2 regions of the Paenibacillus sp. NPDC058177 genome follow, and region 1 is predicted to be linked to the other one. Evidence: riboswitches for the same ligand, from Rfam matches in the RefSeq annotation. Region 1 holds a riboswitch; the other holds the start of a gene.
The links. Region 1 has a riboswitch for cobalamin ahead of metE (5-methyltetrahydropteroyltriglutamate--homocysteine S-methyltransferase). Riboswitches for the same ligand answer to the same signal wherever they lie in the genome.
Positions count from the first base shown of each region.

Region 2: it holds a riboswitch for cobalamin, as region 1 does, so the genes downstream of both, ACFVU8_RS25725 (S-layer homology domain-containing protein) here and metE (5-methyltetrahydropteroyltriglutamate--homocysteine S-methyltransferase) in region 1, are expected to answer to the same signal.

Region 1 is NZ_JBHVVB010000002.1:247,850-255,778, reverse strand. Features, by position in the region: gene ACFVU8_RS11215 (response regulator transcription factor) at 75-776, shown strand; gene ACFVU8_RS11210 (sensor histidine kinase) at 773-1,744, shown strand; gene ACFVU8_RS11205 (ABC transporter ATP-binding protein) at 1,850-2,620, shown strand; gene ACFVU8_RS11200 (FtsX-like permease family protein) at 2,595-4,550, shown strand; gene ACFVU8_RS11195 (undecaprenyl-diphosphate phosphatase) at 4,552-5,415, shown strand; cobalamin riboswitch at 5,507-5,713, shown strand; gene metE (5-methyltetrahydropteroyltriglutamate--homocysteine S-methyltransferase) at 5,869-7,929, shown strand, end outside.
Region 2 is NZ_JBHVVB010000008.1:214,855-222,783, forward strand. Features, by position in the region: gene ACFVU8_RS25720 (DUF4430 domain-containing protein) at 1-11, opposite strand, end outside; gene ACFVU8_RS25725 (S-layer homology domain-containing protein) at 195-4,808, opposite strand; cobalamin riboswitch at 4,979-5,178, opposite strand; gene ACFVU8_RS25730 (GAP1-N2 domain-containing protein) at 5,347-7,929, opposite strand, start outside.

The DNA of each region.
Region 1 (7,929 bases):
CGTCCCTGGTGCTGTATATATTAGTTGGCAGACCCCCGGTCAAGAGATCTGGGTCATTGGAGGCGCAAATTAGAATGTTTAAAATATTCATTATTGAGGATGATCAGAGCCTGGTGTCGTTGCTCCAGGACTACTTGCATAAATTCGGTTATAAGACACAGGCCGTGCATAATTTCGAGACGGTGCGCGAGCAGTTTGAGGCGTTCGCTCCGCATCTGGTGCTGTTGGATGTCAACCTGCCTAAATTCGACGGGTATTACTGGTGCCGCCAGATTCGAGGCATCTCTACCTGTCCGATTTTGTTCATTTCGGCAAGAGAGGGCAAGATGGATCAGGTGATGGCACTGGAGAACGGTGCGGATGACTATATTACGAAACCCTTCGATTATGAGATTGCTATGGCCAAAATCAAAAGTCAGCTCCGGCGCGCCTACGGTACTTTCGCGGGTAACTTTAATGAACGGAGTCTTACCGTTTCCGGACTGACGCTGGATGTGGAACGGCTGGTGCTGTCCAGGGGCAATGACCGGACGGATCTCAGTCATACGGAGGTCAAGATTTTGGACGAGCTGATGCAAAAAGCCGGAGCTATCGTCACCCGTGACCGCTTGCTGGAGAAGATATGGGATGATCAGGTGTTTGTCGATGACAACACGCTTAACGTCTACGTTACCAGGGTCCGTAAAAAACTAGCGGCGCTGGAGATCCATGACGGTCTGCAGACCGTGCGGGGTCAAGGCTACCGGCTGACACCGAACTGGGGGAATGGGGAGTGAAACTATTTTTACGGGAGCAAAAGACGTTAATCCTCGTATATCTGACCCAACTAGCTGTCATTACACTGGTGTACAGACTGGATGGAGGTAGCGCGGTCAGTGTTAGTCTATATGCTGATATCCTCAGCACTTGTCTGCTGCTTGCCTACCTCGGTTTCCGTTACATCTCCAACCGTACCTTCTACGAACGGATGACGGCACGGCCTTCCACGCTGGACGAGACAGGTGGCCCGTCGCAGGATACGCCGCTGGCTGAGAGCTTGCGCGGGCTGTTAACCCATCAATTCCGCCTCTATAAAAATGATCTGCATAGTTACCGCCACAAGCTGGAGGAGCATATTCATTTCATCAATCAATGGGTTCATGGCATGAAGACCCCTTTGTCCGTCATTCATCTGATCATTCAAGACAAGGATGGCCCACCCTTCACGGCGATCGGGGACGAGCTTGACCGTCTGAAGAAAGGACTGGAGACCGTGCTATATACAGCACGACTGGATACATTCGAGCATGATTTCTATGTGGAGCGGTTGGAGCTTCAGACAGTCCTGCGGCGGATCACTTCAGAGCAGAAGCGACTGTTCATTCGTAGCCGTGTATATCCCTCTATTATGGTAGAGGACAATATTGTTGTGACTTCGGACGAGAAATGGCTGTCCTTTGTGCTGACCCAAATCATTACAAATGCTGTCCGGTATACGGTAAAAGAGGGCGCAGTCATTCATTTAACAGGCTATATACTGAATAATAGGGTAGTACTGGATATACGTGATGAAGGGGTAGGCATTCCGCAGGGCGATCTGCCGCGGGTGTTTGACCCTTATTTTACTGGCGTAAATGGCCGGGATTTTCAAGAATCCACCGGGATGGGGCTGTACCTGGTTAAGCAGATTTGTACCAAGCTCGGTCATGAGGTAAGCATCATTTCAGAGGTAGGGAAAGGCTCTACGGTACGGATCGTATTCTAACCACCTTACAATTGTGTAAGGTAACTGTAAGTTTCACAAATAGCTGGCGCCTGAGACGTGTTTGTATAATAGAAGCATTCCAGGCCACGGAAGGAGCGGCGGCACTTGCCCATACTTGAAGTCAATAATTTATCCAAAATTTATGAGGGCCAAGTGTCCACGCACGCGCTGAATCATATCCGGTTTGCTGTGGAAAAGGGTGAATTCGTCGGTATTATGGGCCCCTCAGGAAGCGGGAAAACGACCCTGCTGAACGTCATCGCCACTATCGATCAGCCGACCTCCGGTGAGATTTCGATTGGTGGACGAGACCCTAATCTGCTCAGCAGACAAGAGAAGGCCTTGTTCCGCCGTCATGAGCTGGGTTTTGTATTCCAACAGTTCAATCTGCTCGACACGCTCACCGTGGAAGAGAACATCATTTTGCCGTTGACACTGGCCGGTGCCTCTGTTCCAGAGATGGAAAGCAGGCTGCTACAGGTATCAGGAGCGCTTGGCATTGGGCACTTGCTCAAGAAGCGGACGTACGAAATTTCCGGCGGGCAAATGCAGCGGACGGCGATCGCCCGTGCTATGATCCACCGGCCTGCGCTGATTTTGGCCGACGAACCTACAGGCAATCTGGACTCCACAACATCGGGCGAAGTGATGGGTATGCTGGAGCAGATCAATGCTTCGGAGGGAGCGACGGTGCTGATGGCTACACATGATGCCGTGGCTGCGAGCTTTTGTCACAGGGTGATTTTTATCAAAGACGGGCGGTTCCATAGTGAGATGTACAGGGGCAGCAGCCGGGCCGCCTTCTTTCAGAATATCATTGACATGCTGTCGCTTCTGGGAGGCGCGGGCCATGACCTTTCGGCAGTTCGCTTATAGAAATGTAATTCGTAACAAGCGGAAGTATGCCGCCTATTTTGTCAGCAGCTCGTTCTCGGTGATGATCTTCTTTCTGTGTGCCCTGTTTATTTATCACCCGGCTCTGTCCAAGGATCTGATTTTCAGTACTGCAACGCAGACGATGATGGTCGCCGAAGGGTCCATTTTTGTGTTTTGCTCCCTTTTCGTACTGGTATCTGTGAGTTCGTTCCTGCAATCCCGCAAGAAGGAGTTCGGCATTCTACTGATGCATGGGATGACTAGGCGGCAGTTGCACCTGATGGTCTTTTTGGAAAATATGATGATCGGCAGCGCGGCAATTTTCACCGGTACCGGGCTGGGCTTGCTGCTTGGCAAGCTGTTCCTGATGATCGGCTCGGGCTTTCTTGGCATTCATTCGCTTTCCTTTCATCTGCCCTGGCAGGCCCCAGTGCTGACCATTTGCAGCTTTGTGCTGTTGTTTGGTCTGATCTCGCTCTGTACTTTTGCACTAACCGGCCCTGAAGATCCGATGCCGCTGTTCCAAGGGGAAAGCAAGCATGAGGAAGAACCTAAAATCTCTATAGTGCTTGTGCTGCTGTCAGCAGTTTTCCTGATCGCTGGCTACGTTATGGCCGCCACAGTACGCGCGGCTTTGGTAGATGTCATTATGTTCCCAGTCGTGGTCATTACGGTTGTTGGAACGTATCTGTTCTATACCCAACTGAGCATCTACATTGTGAAGCTGCTGAAGAGAACCCGGCGTTTCTACTGGCATCGGATTAACCTGATCGCACTCTCTGGCCTGTCATCCCGCTGGAGAGAGAACGGACGCATGTTCTTCATCATCACGATTATTTCGGCCGTATCATTCACTTCTGTTGGTGTATTTGCTTCCATTCAGACGTTGACCCGGGAACTGAAGCTTAATTACCCGGCAGCTGTTGGCTATGTGGCAAAGGGGACGGAGGACGCGGCAGAAACAGAGCGGCACCTGGACAGCATTCGCAGGGAGCTCGCAGGCCGTGGCCTGATCTTTGATACACTTAGCATCCCTATTAAATATGCAGAGGTGGAATCGCAGACTGGGCCGGATCGGACGCGGCTGCTGCCCCTGATCTCCTACAGTCTTTATAAGCAGGCGCTGATGAAGGCTGGATTCCGTTCGTCTGAAAGGCCGCTTGAAGGTCATGACGGGCTGGTCATGATCGGCTCTCAGCGGGACCGTAGCCTGACGGGTGAACGAGTCAAGGCTACATATACACTGCGGCAGGGAAACTCAATTCGCGAGACCGGCTACACCGAGGAATTACCGATTGCGAACCATCTGCTCCCGGCGCTGGACGGCGTTGACGGGGGTGACTTTAGCGGCATTGTGGTTAACGATGAGTTGTATGCCGCTATCCGCCCCGTGCAGACTGATAGGTACACGGGATTCTATGTTGCGGATTTGCTGCAAACGGTTGGAATCGCAGCCGATCTTTCGGTCAAGGGCAAGAGGGCATACACTGCTGATTATCCCTATGCCATTGCAGTCAGCGGCACATTGTTTGAGATCCACAAGACTCTGTACAGTACAATGCTGTTCGCTTCTCTGCTTGTGGGCACCGTCTTCTTCATTGCAGCTGGAAGCTTTCTTTACTTCCGTCTGTACATGGATCTGGATTATGATCGTCTGCAATATTCCACCCTGGACAAGATGGGATTAACGGATCGGGAACTGAACCGGATTGTGACATTCCAGCTAGCCCTGATGTTCTTTGTACCGATCGGACTGGCTATCCTGCATAGCCTATTTGCTTTTATCGCCCTGCAGCGCCTGTTCTACTTATCAATCGTGACCGAGACTGGTGCGGTGCTGGCGGTTTATTTTGTCGCGCAGGTATTGTATTTCTTCTTCATCCGGAGTCGTTACTTGCGCAATCTGAAGAAAAATTTAAGGAGGATTTAACATGGACCTGCTCATGATTATTAAAGCAATTATTCTTGGCATCGTCGAAGGTATAACCGAGTTTGCTCCCGTATCCTCTACTGGTCATATGATTATTGTGGATGATATGTGGCTGCGGTCACAGGCATTTCTGGGCCAACATACGGCAAATACATTTAAAGTAGTTATTCAGCTAGGCTCGATCCTGGCGGTTGTAGTGATTTTCTGGAAAAGATTTATTGATCTGCTCGGCTTGAAGCGGTTCAGCCGCAAAGAAATGCAGCCTGTGCCGGATGGACAACCACAGTTACCTGCCGGTGAAGGGCATCTAAAGCTTCGCATGGTGCTGATTGGTCTCATTCCTGCCGGAGTCCTTGGCGTACTGACAGAGAACTACATTGATGACCATCTGTTTTCGACGGCAACTGTATTGATTGGTCTCGTCATCGGTGCGGTATTTATGATTTGTGCCGATCGTTTCGCCCCAAAGAAGGTTCAGACCGAAACGGTCGATCAAGTGACATACAAGCAGGCGCTGGGCGTTGGCCTGATGCAGTGCTTCGCCCTGTGGCCGGGTTTTTCCCGCTCCGGTTCCACCATCTCCGGAGGTGTACTGCTGGGGATGAGCTACCGGGCAGCTGCTGACTTCACGTTCATTATGGCCGTGCCGGTCATGGCCGGAGCTACGCTAATCTCCCTAATCAAGAACTGGCAATACTTTACGATGGATTCCTTGCCGTTCTTCATCGCTGGCTTCATAAGTGCCTTTGTTTTCGCGCTGATATCGATGCGTTTCTTCCTGAAACTGATCAATCGGGTCAAGCTGATGCCCTTCGCGATCTACCGAATTGTGCTGGCAGCAGTGGTGTATATTATTTTCTTCTAACTGGCTATAAGGATTCCGTATAACTGCTACACTCATAATCTATTGCGGTTTACTTGGTATTCCAGTATGATGACGTTATATTCATTCCCGAAACTGAATAACGGATACAGGTGCCTGCCGGATGCCAAGGCATACCGGGTGGCTTAATAGGGAAGTTCGGTGCAAGACCGACGCGGTCCCGCCACTGTAACGGAAGAGTCTTCAGCAACCCTCGTCACTGACAGCATATGCTGTTCGGGAAGACGGCTGGAGATGTAGACGCCGCAGCCAGGAGACCTACCTGTTTCGACAGCACAGCTTTACCTACGGAAGATAGGACGGTGTTAGACCAGCTACCAGTATGTATAATACTAGGGCGTCTTTCCCTCTGACTTCTTACAGGGAGAGACGCCTTTTTTGGGTATAAAACATGACGCATATAGATTATTAGTGAGATAAGGGAGGAACCTAGGAATGACGCAAACAGTAAAAGTAAGTAACCTCGGGTACCCGAGAATCGGGAAAAACCGTGAATGGAAAAAGAACCTGGAGACCTTCTGGTCCGGCCAAAAAAATGAAGCTGAATTCCGTTCCGAAATGGAAAGAATCCAGCTTGAGCATTTGCAGACACAAAAAGAAGCCGGTATTGATCTGATTCCGGTCAATGATTTCACATTCTACGACCACGTGCTGGATGCAGCCGTAATGTTCGGAATTGTACCTCCACGGTATGAATACGATGGCGGAGACATCGGACTGGACCTTTACTTCGCAATGGCTCGCGGTAACGCTACAGCTACTGCATGCGAAATGACTAAATGGTTCAACACGAACTATCACTATATCGTTCCAGAGATCGGCAACCAAACGCCGCGTCTGACTGAGAACAAGCCACTTGCGGCTTATCGTTTTGCTAAAGCGCAAGCCGGTATCGAAGGCAAGCCGGTTGTCATCGGCCTTTACACCTTCCTGAAGCTGTCCAAAGGCTTCCAGCCATCTGAAACGGCTGAAATCGCGAAGCGTTTCTTGCCAGTATATGTGCAACTGCTTCAAGAGCTGAAGCAAGAAGGCGTGAAATGGGTACAAGTGGACGAGCCTGCGGTAGTAACCGGGCTTACCAATGAAGATATCAGCCTGCTTGAGACGATTTATGCAGAAATCGCTGCAGCTGTGCCTGGATTGAACATCATCCTGCAAACTTACTTCGAAGCTGCTGAACCGCTTGAAGCACTTCTTAAGCTACCTGTACAAGGTCTGGGTCTGGACTTCGTACACGATGGCGGTACAAACCTCGAATCCATCGAGCGTCTGGGCTGGCCGGAAGACAAGATTCTCGGCGTTGGTATCATCGACGGACGTAACATCTGGCGCTCCGATCTGGATGCTAAGCTGGCTCTGCTGGACAAACTGGCGACTCATGTTAGCTTGGACCGTGTGTTCCTGCAACCATCCTCCAGCTTGCTGCATGTACCGGTAACCGTAGAAGGCGAAGACAAGGTGAAATCCGTAATCAAGAACGCTCTGGCATTCGCGAACGAGAAGCTGGTTGAACTGAAGCTGATCAGCTCTGCACTGGAAAACCGTGATGCTGTTGCTGCCGAGCTGCAAGCTAGCCGCGATGCACTTGCTACCTTCCGTGCCCTGCCTGAGCGCGGCCGTGAAGATATCGCTGCAGAAGTGCGCAAGCTGGCTGAACTTCCTGCAAACCGTAACCTGCCATTCGCAGAGCGTGTGAAAGTACAACAGGAGAAATGGAATCTGCCGTTGCTGCCAACAACAACGATCGGAAGCTTCCCGCAAACACCAGAAGTTCGCCAAGCACGTCTCAAATGGCGCAAAGGGGTATGGAACCAAGAGCGTTATGATCAATATATCCGTGATCAAATCGACGAAGTCATCACTTTCCAAGAGAAGCTCGGACTGGATGTACTCGTACACGGTGAATTCGAACGTACAGACATGGTTGAATTCTTCGGTGAGAAGCTGGCTGGATACTTGTTCACTCGCAACGGCTGGGTGCAATCCTATGGTTCCCGCTGCGTGAAGCCGCCAGTAATCTATGCTGACGTTGCTTTCATCGAGCCAATGACAGTTAAAGAGAGCGTCTATGCACAATCCCGCACCAAGCTTCCGGTAAAAGGCATGCTGACTGGACCGGTAACGATCCTGAACTGGTCGTTCGTCCGCGATGACTTGAGCCGTGAAGAAGTAGCGAACCAAATCGCAATTGCACTGCGTCATGAAGTGAAGGCGTTGGAAGACGCTGGAGTTGAGATGATCCAAGTGGATGAGCCAGCGATCCGTGAAGGTCTGCCGCTGAAGCCAGAAGACCGTCAGCACTACCTGGATTGGTCGGTTAAAGCGTTCCGTATCTCCACTTACGATGTCAAAGACACGACTCAAATTCATACGCATATGTGCTATAGCGAGTTCAACAACATGATCGATTCCATTTCCGATATGGATGCTGACGTTATCTCCATTGAGACTTCCCGTAGCCATGGCGAACTGATCGTGAGCTTTGAGGAGCAAGAC
Region 2 (7,929 bases), on a different contig from region 1:
TGGTTGGACATGAACCTGAGCACCTCCATAGAATAACGCAGTTTCGCCGCTCTATCAGAGCGGCACCTGCTACTTGCAAGTGATGTACAAAATTGGATTAGAAAAGGGAAAAGAACGAGGGCACTAACTTCTCCCCCGTTCCATCCTTTTCACTATATGATTCAAAATATTTTTTCAGACACACCCGAAAGATCCTAAGGCAGTCTTACCGCAACCACCGCCGCCATTTCTCTGGTTACTGGTGCGGAGGGGTCAAACGATCCGCCAAAGCCAGTCATGTATCCCAATTCAGACACAGACTGCACAGATCCTAGTGCATACATGCTGATGCTCACTTCGTCTTTGAAGCTTGGCTTATTCACCGGAGCTTCAAGCTTGAAGGCTCTGGCAATCATCACAGCCATATCCTGACGGGTTATAGTGCCGTTCGGATTGAATGTTGTCTTGCTGACACCATCAATGATGCCAAGCTCCTTCGCCTTGATAACATCCCCGTAGTACCAAGCCCCTGGTTGTACATCGCTGAATACCGAAACTGAGGAAGCATTTGCAGGCTGGTTGCCTGTCAATCGGAGCAACAATGCTGCAAACTGCGCCCGTGTAATTTTTGCTTTTGGCGCAAATACAAGACTGTCAGCACTTACTCCCTGCATCAATTTGTTGTCATACGCAGTATGCACCGATTTCAGAGCCCAGGCTGAGATTTGTCCTTCATCGGCAAAGGTCACGCCTGGAACCGGAGTCGTAACCACCGGTGCAGCGGAGAAGCTATACAATTTGTCCTTATCATTCAAGAAACGGTCGTAAGCTGCCAGTGCTAGTAACGCCTGTTCTGTCGCAATGCTATTGCTGGTCTTGTCACTCAAAGCATGTGCATAACCGCCGTCACCTTGTTTGAACGTCGCCAGATTGCTCAGCAGACCACCTTTAGCTTTCACAAAGCGCGGATCGTTAAGGCCTGTGCCTACAGACGTCAGGGCAATCATCACCTGTGACACGCTTTCGCTGTTCTCAGCGCCGTACGACTTGTAACCGCCGTTCTCCAACTGCTGAGAGGAGAGCCAGCCGAGTGCTTTGTCGATGGCCGCTTTTACGAGCGCTTGATCCTTGTAATTAGACAGGGCCGTTACGGCCATAGCAGTAATATCAATGTCAGCAGCACCGCCAACCGACAACGGGAAGCCGCCTTCCTTCGTTTGTTGCTTCAGAAGCCAATCTACCAAGCGTTCACGTGTCCACTGCGCATTTGCAGGTACAGCGTAAGCGCCACTGTCCAGTGCAGTCAAGGCAAAGATCACACCGTTACTGCCTTGAGCAATCATATTAGCATTATTGTAGATTTTCTCGATAAGATTGTAGCCGCTGATGCTTTGCGGATCGCTGCCCACAGCCGCTGCAGCCAACGCAATCCGTTCATAATCGGTCACTTTGCGGAACTCGCCTTTAGCCTCAGCCAGCTGAGCTTTCAGGCCGCTCAGGTATGAAGCAGGTACAGTGTTGCCAGAACGCGCCAAACCGATGGCCTGCCAATCGCTGATTGTTTCTGCGGATGTAATGTATTTTACAGCCCCGGCGATATCTTTCTTAATCTGATCTTGCTGTGGCTCCCATAGACTGCGGTCAATAACTGCATAGTCGGTAAAGTGACTAACTTTTCCTGTAACAATGCCAGTCTTCGCATCTACCGTAGTCGGAACCGGAATCCATTCATTAGTAGTCTTGTTCAGCCAAGCCATAGTCAAATTATCCAGATGTTCCGTAGTGATAGGTACTTTAATTGCCAGATCCACCGGCTTCGCGAACTTCGTGCCGTCCGGTGTAAATTCATACAGTCCGGATACCAGTTCGGAACGGCTGGAGGAGATTTCTTTTACATTAATCGTAACACCACTGGACACTGCGCCAGCCGGAATACTTAACTGCACTTCTCCGGCAGTGTCCTTCAATGTCGCTGCTGATCCGACTGGAATCGCCTGCGACAAGGATACTGTATTAGCTGCCAAAGTCTGCTTCAGTTCCGCTGCCTGTGCAGCGGTCATTTTTTCATTAGCATTGCTAACGGTTGTGGTCTGTCCTACCTTGTTAAGCGGCAGAGTATTATCCGGGCTGATGACAACCGCAGTGCCCGTTCCTGGAGTACCGGTGGTTGGTCCCTTCGGATCGGTTTCAAAGGATGGCTCACCCAGATCGACTCCAAGATTTGTTGTATAGCGCCAGGCAACCGTATCCCCATCTGCAAGCGTAGTATAGGCACCTGCACTGTAGTTCGGGAATACCCCATTGACCGAGTACATCCAACCGCTTTTCTCACCTCGGTCGAACTCTGCCAAGCCATCAATTGATCTAACATATAAACTCGTGCCGGAACCGGTAGCAACCACCTTACCTCCCAACTGACGAACCAGTAAGGTATAAGGCGTATCACCCGGGTTCAAATTGACTGTTGTGCTCGGAACAATCGTACCGCGAATGGCATCGCCTTCCACCAAGAAGGTGACCTGCGATTTTGCAGGTGTAGGCGTTGGTGTTGAAGTGCCGTTATCCTTAGCAACGGATATTGTGCTTACCGTTCTAACCACTGTTGGAGCAGCATTTTTTTGGTAACCCGTAACTTCAACTTCATAATCACCGGCAGTCTTACCGGAAACAAAGGTCGCTTTGCCATCATTATTGGTGGTTACTGTTTCACCTTTAATCGTAACCTGAACACCCTCAGCCGGCAGGATCAGACTGCCTCCTGTGTTCCAGTCATCGACAATCTTCTTTACCAAAATAGTGAATGGCTGTCCGGAAACAGGCTGCTTTGGCTCCGCCTGGATGGAATCAATAAGGGAAGTGACTCCGAAATCACCATAATAGAATAATATCTGTTCTCCGCTCTGAAGTAAGTAATCCGCTGCCCCGACATTCGGAAGGGTCCAGCCTCCATCTTTCTTCACAGCATAGAACCAACCATCCCAGCCACCGTATTTCCCCGCTTCTATTTCTTTAATCGCAGAGACGTACTCTCCCATGTAGCTGTTCGTAACGTCCAGAGAGATATTATTGGTTTGCGCCAGTTTTCTCAAAGCCTGAAGCGGACTCGTTGCATCTACCGTGCCAGAAGCCAAAGGACCTTCCGGACCTTCAATGGCTATAGAAGCATGAGCTTGTGCTGCTACGCTAAACTGTGATTGGGTTGGTAACACACTCGGTGCTGCACCTTGACGGTAACCTGTAAGCTCCACGTCATAAGTGCCTGCAGGCAGGCCAGCAAAACTGGCTTTCCCCTCACTATCTGTTGTAACCGCATGATCCCCAATGGTTACCTTTACCCCTGGGGCAGGCTTGCTAACGGTCTTGGACGGTGTCGTGTTCCAATCTACCACATCATTATAGACCTGAATCGTAAAGCCTTCTCCTGGAGCAGGGATGGCCGGCAATACATTTACATGATTATTCAGACCTGTATCAGCATCGCCATAGAAAAATAGAACTTGTTGTCCTGCATTAAGAGCATAATCAGCAGCATCTACATCCGACACTCTCCAGTGCCCGTCTTGTTGAACAGCATATTTCCAGCCGTCAGAGGCACCGTACTGCTGCTGCGAAATTCCGTTAATGCCATTAAGTTTGCCGTTTTGTATATCCAGCGGTATATTATTGGCCTTAGTGATCTCTACCAAGGCCTTAAGCGCCGTTGGTGCTTCCACAGCCCCGCTAGTGATCGTTCCTTCAGGGCCTTCAATTCTAATTGAAGCCTGAACGGCTGGTTTCTGAGAAGCCGGTTGCTTTAAGCTATAGTACTTTTCCCCTTTAAGGAATAACTGATACGAGATAAGTGCTTGCAGTGCCTGTTCAGTAGCAAGGTTATCAGATTTTCCAGACATAGCATGACGGAAACCGCCATCAGGCATTTGGTAAGCTAACAGGTTGGTGATAAGGTTATTTTGTCCCTTAGTGAACTCCGGCCCTGTCGGGTCAATACCAGCAGTAGTCAAGCCAAGAATAGCCTGTGAGTTAGCCTCACTGCTCACACCCCAACGGCTGTCATAGCCGCCGTCCTTGTTCTGATTCTTGGACAGCCAATCTACGGCACGCTGGCCTGCGGTCTCTACTTCAGGAAAGCCATTGTAAGTGTAGAGAGACTGTAACGCCATCCCTGTTATATCTGCATTGGAACCAAAAGCCGAGAATACACCCGACGGATCTTGTTTCGAGATGAGATTATTCGCAATCCGTTCCTTGCTCCAGACTGCATCGTCAGGCACATTATATTGTCCGGCTGTTATAGCTAGCAATGCATATATAGGGCCATTTATACCTTGAGCCGCTACATCCTTGCTATTATAAATCGGCTCAATAAGATTATAGCCGCCGAAGTTGGTTGCATCACGACCGATTGCCGTAACAGCAAGAGCCAACCGGGCATACGTAGTTACATAAGGAGGGGAAGAAGCAGTCATAGCACTCTTCACGCTCTTCTCAAGACTCGCAGTATAACTATCCGGTATCTTTAACCCGAGACGCCCATAGCTAATTGCGATCCAATCCGTTGTAACTCCTTTAGTCTGAACATACTTTATAGCGTCTGTAATCGCCTGTTGAACATCTACGGTTTCTTGTTCTTGTGCAGCAGCAGTAAACGTCGCTGCGCCGTAGGTGGCGTCTGTCACGCTAGTTTCTGTAGCTCCTTGATCAGTAAGGCTTTGCTGTGCTTCGGCGAAGGCTTGTCCTGCCGGTATCAGCGAAGAGCCAAGAATGGAGATGACCAGCACTAACGCCAGTCCAAGCGCAAGCGCCCGGGATGATAACATTCTTTTCATCATGAACCTCTTTTCTTTATAATTTTGGTTTATGCTGGAAAACAAACAACATAAAAACCGCCCTACATAAAGGGCGGTCAGAACAAACTTGGCTTGAGGGCAGACGTACGGGAATTTCTTTCCCGGAGCACATCCATCTGCAACTGGTTCCCGGCCTCACCCCCCGAAGGCATGGGAACACCTTGAAAAAGGCAGGTTTCCTGGCTCATGCCTCATCGCTTCTTTCCGCCTTCCCGACTCCTTTATAGGAACAGTGGCCTTTGAAAAGTCGCTCCGCATCTACAGTGGCGGGACCGCGCCGGATTTTGAACCGGACTTCCCTTTTAAGCAAACCCAGACCATCTGAGTCTGCACCTTCTCCATTAAGTATACTACTATTAAATTTTAATATTCCTAATGATAGCTATAATCCCCCGGTATGTCCATAGAAAAACTGCCGGAATCGGTATTGGCCCATTTTCACAGCGAAAAAGCTCCTGAATGCTGCAGAGCCATAACTTGTCCAAGTCATAACTCTGCAGCTGTTCAGGAGTAGCAATTATTATTTCTTTTTCGGTTTTGCTGTAGCCGTTGGATCAGGGCTTGTGTCGTCCTTTGCCGGAGACTCACCAGAACTTTGTACCGGAGCCTTCTCGGACAACTTCAGCTTATAGTCCCCAGCCTCAATTGTGTCGCCCGGCACCAGCACAGCCCCAGACTCTAGCTCAAGGGTTACCTGATATGGGCCCTCTTTCTGATCTATCTGTCCATCCTCTGGCGCAGGCGAAGGTGAAGCAGCAGGATCAATCGTTGAAGATGCCTGATCTTTCTGATTCACAGCATTATTAGCTTGATCAGTCACTGCATCCTTGGCATTGGCAGATGAATGCGAAGGAGCATCCGTTGCCGTTCCAGCAGCGTTTCCGGCTACATTGCCCCCATCAGAATTCTCTTCTTCGGAAGAATCTCCTAGATCCGATGATGGTAATGCGCACGTACTGGTCGTAGCTGTTACTTTATACGTAGTCTTGGTTTCATCGGTATTGAGCACACTAATCTCAGCCGGCTTGAAACTATCGCAATCAGCAGCAGTAGGGAAAATAAACTGCAGCTTGCTACCCTCCACCTGCTCTCCGTCAGGTGCCAGCAGATAGGCCATGACCGGCGGCAGACCGGTACCAGCCGTTTGGTTGGGACTTGGCTGCGGACTGGCCTCCGGCAGCGTGCTCTCTTTCCCGTCGGGCCGCAGCATGCTAAACGCTATAATTGCAATAACCAGGACAATTCCGATTGCGAGCCCCGAGATCAGGATTTGAAATCGGCTGCGGCTGACCCACCGCGCCAGCGGTGAAGCCAATTGGGAGCGGGCTTCATCATATACAGTTTGCAGAGCAGGTCGTGCGGCTGCAAGATAGGTTTTGCGGAATTCGCGATTCTTGAAAGCTTCCCGGTCATAGCTATTGAAATATTTCAGAATGGCCCGGCGGTACCCCGGCTGCAGCTTCTTGTTCGAGACTACAAACAATGGATTGCCTTGTGTCCAAGCCAGGAAGCGGTAGACGGTTTCTTTATCCGAACCTGCCTTCTCGTTAACCATTTCCAGCAGCACTTCGTAATCCAGCGGTCCGCCCTCACGGTGACTGCTATAATAAAAGCCCAGCGGCAGCCGGTCGAAAGGTTCAGCGGACCTTGACTCCTTCAGCCAGCGCCGTCCAAGAAGCTGCACATCATCCAGCTCCTTCGGAGTCAGTCCGTCAAAGATTCCCTCATCCGGCTTCTCTTCCCCGAACCAGCGGTAGGCAGCCCGCAGGGCGTTCTCCTTCTGCTTGCTGATTTGATCCAGCGGCGGATACCATTTGGCAGCCCCCTTGGGATAACGCAGGAAAGCAATATCCAGCAGCTGCTCCTTCGTTAGTTCTGCCAGAGACAGACGGTTCAGCACAAAACGGTCAGCGGCCGCAGCCAATCCGCGCAGAAGTTCAAGCGCTTCAGGCTGGATACCACCGCTGCGCCGCCGGTCCTTCTCAGCTTTCTCCACACGCTCATGAATCCCGGCTGCAGCGGCAACAGGATTGGCTTCACGCTGAAGCTTTTCCAATAAATAATCCTTTGTCTTGTCCTCAATAAAGGTCTGCTGAAGCACCTCAGGCAGCGTGCGTCCCCAATAGAGTACAAAGCCAGCAATATCCGCTGCTGATGCGGCGGCAGCCAGACGGTTCTCCAAATACGGCTCCAAAAGCTTCCGGCGGAAGATCGGCTGACCCAGCACTTTTTTGAAAAAGGCCGCACTCAGTTCTTCTTCACTCTCGATAATGGCATACGCTGCCTTTAGGTCGTCCTCTCGTCCTTGGTTGCTGTTGTTCAGCATCCCGTTAATGAAATAATCGACGATACGGCCCCTGTAATTATGTCCCGGCAGCACATAGTAAGCCTTGAAGCTCTCCATCAACGCAGGGATCAGAAGACCTCCTTGTCTGATCTGATCAAATTCCCGGTCAAATCGTTCCAGAAAAATATCGTTCAACCGGACTCGTGACTCCAGTGCGCCAGACCCTTTGAGGTAATCCAGCAATCCGCCAAGAACCGCGTACTTGTTCTGTTCATACAAGCTTTCATTACCTTGTTCAATCTCGTAAAATACAGCCAGTTCATTATAGAGCCCGAGCGATAGCTTGCGTTCCAAGCTTTCCCCGTCCAGCATCCGGTCGGCAAAATGACCGAAATCATTCATGCTGCCGCCGCTGCTCGTAATCTTCCAGGCCAGATCGGCGTACTGCTGCCGCGAATCCCCGAATTCAGCATTAGTACTGCGCCCAGAGACCAGATCGAACGTAAAATCCTTCTCCACATTGCGATCGCCGGGACGAAGTGAACCTTTTTCTACAAAGGTCAAATGAATATATTTGCGGCTCTTCGGCTCATTGGCATACGTAATAACACCCAGTCTGCGACGGAACTCATGGGGTAGTGCGCCGAAAATAACCTCGGTCAGCTCTGCTGCCCGTCCCGACAACTCTCCAATAGGCACATCCAGCGCTATATAGATCTTCTTCTTGCCGGCCACGGAAATCATTACCGCCTGCAGCAGTGACTTGAACAAGCTCTCCCCAATATTCAAGGAAGACAGCACTGTCCCAGGGTCAAC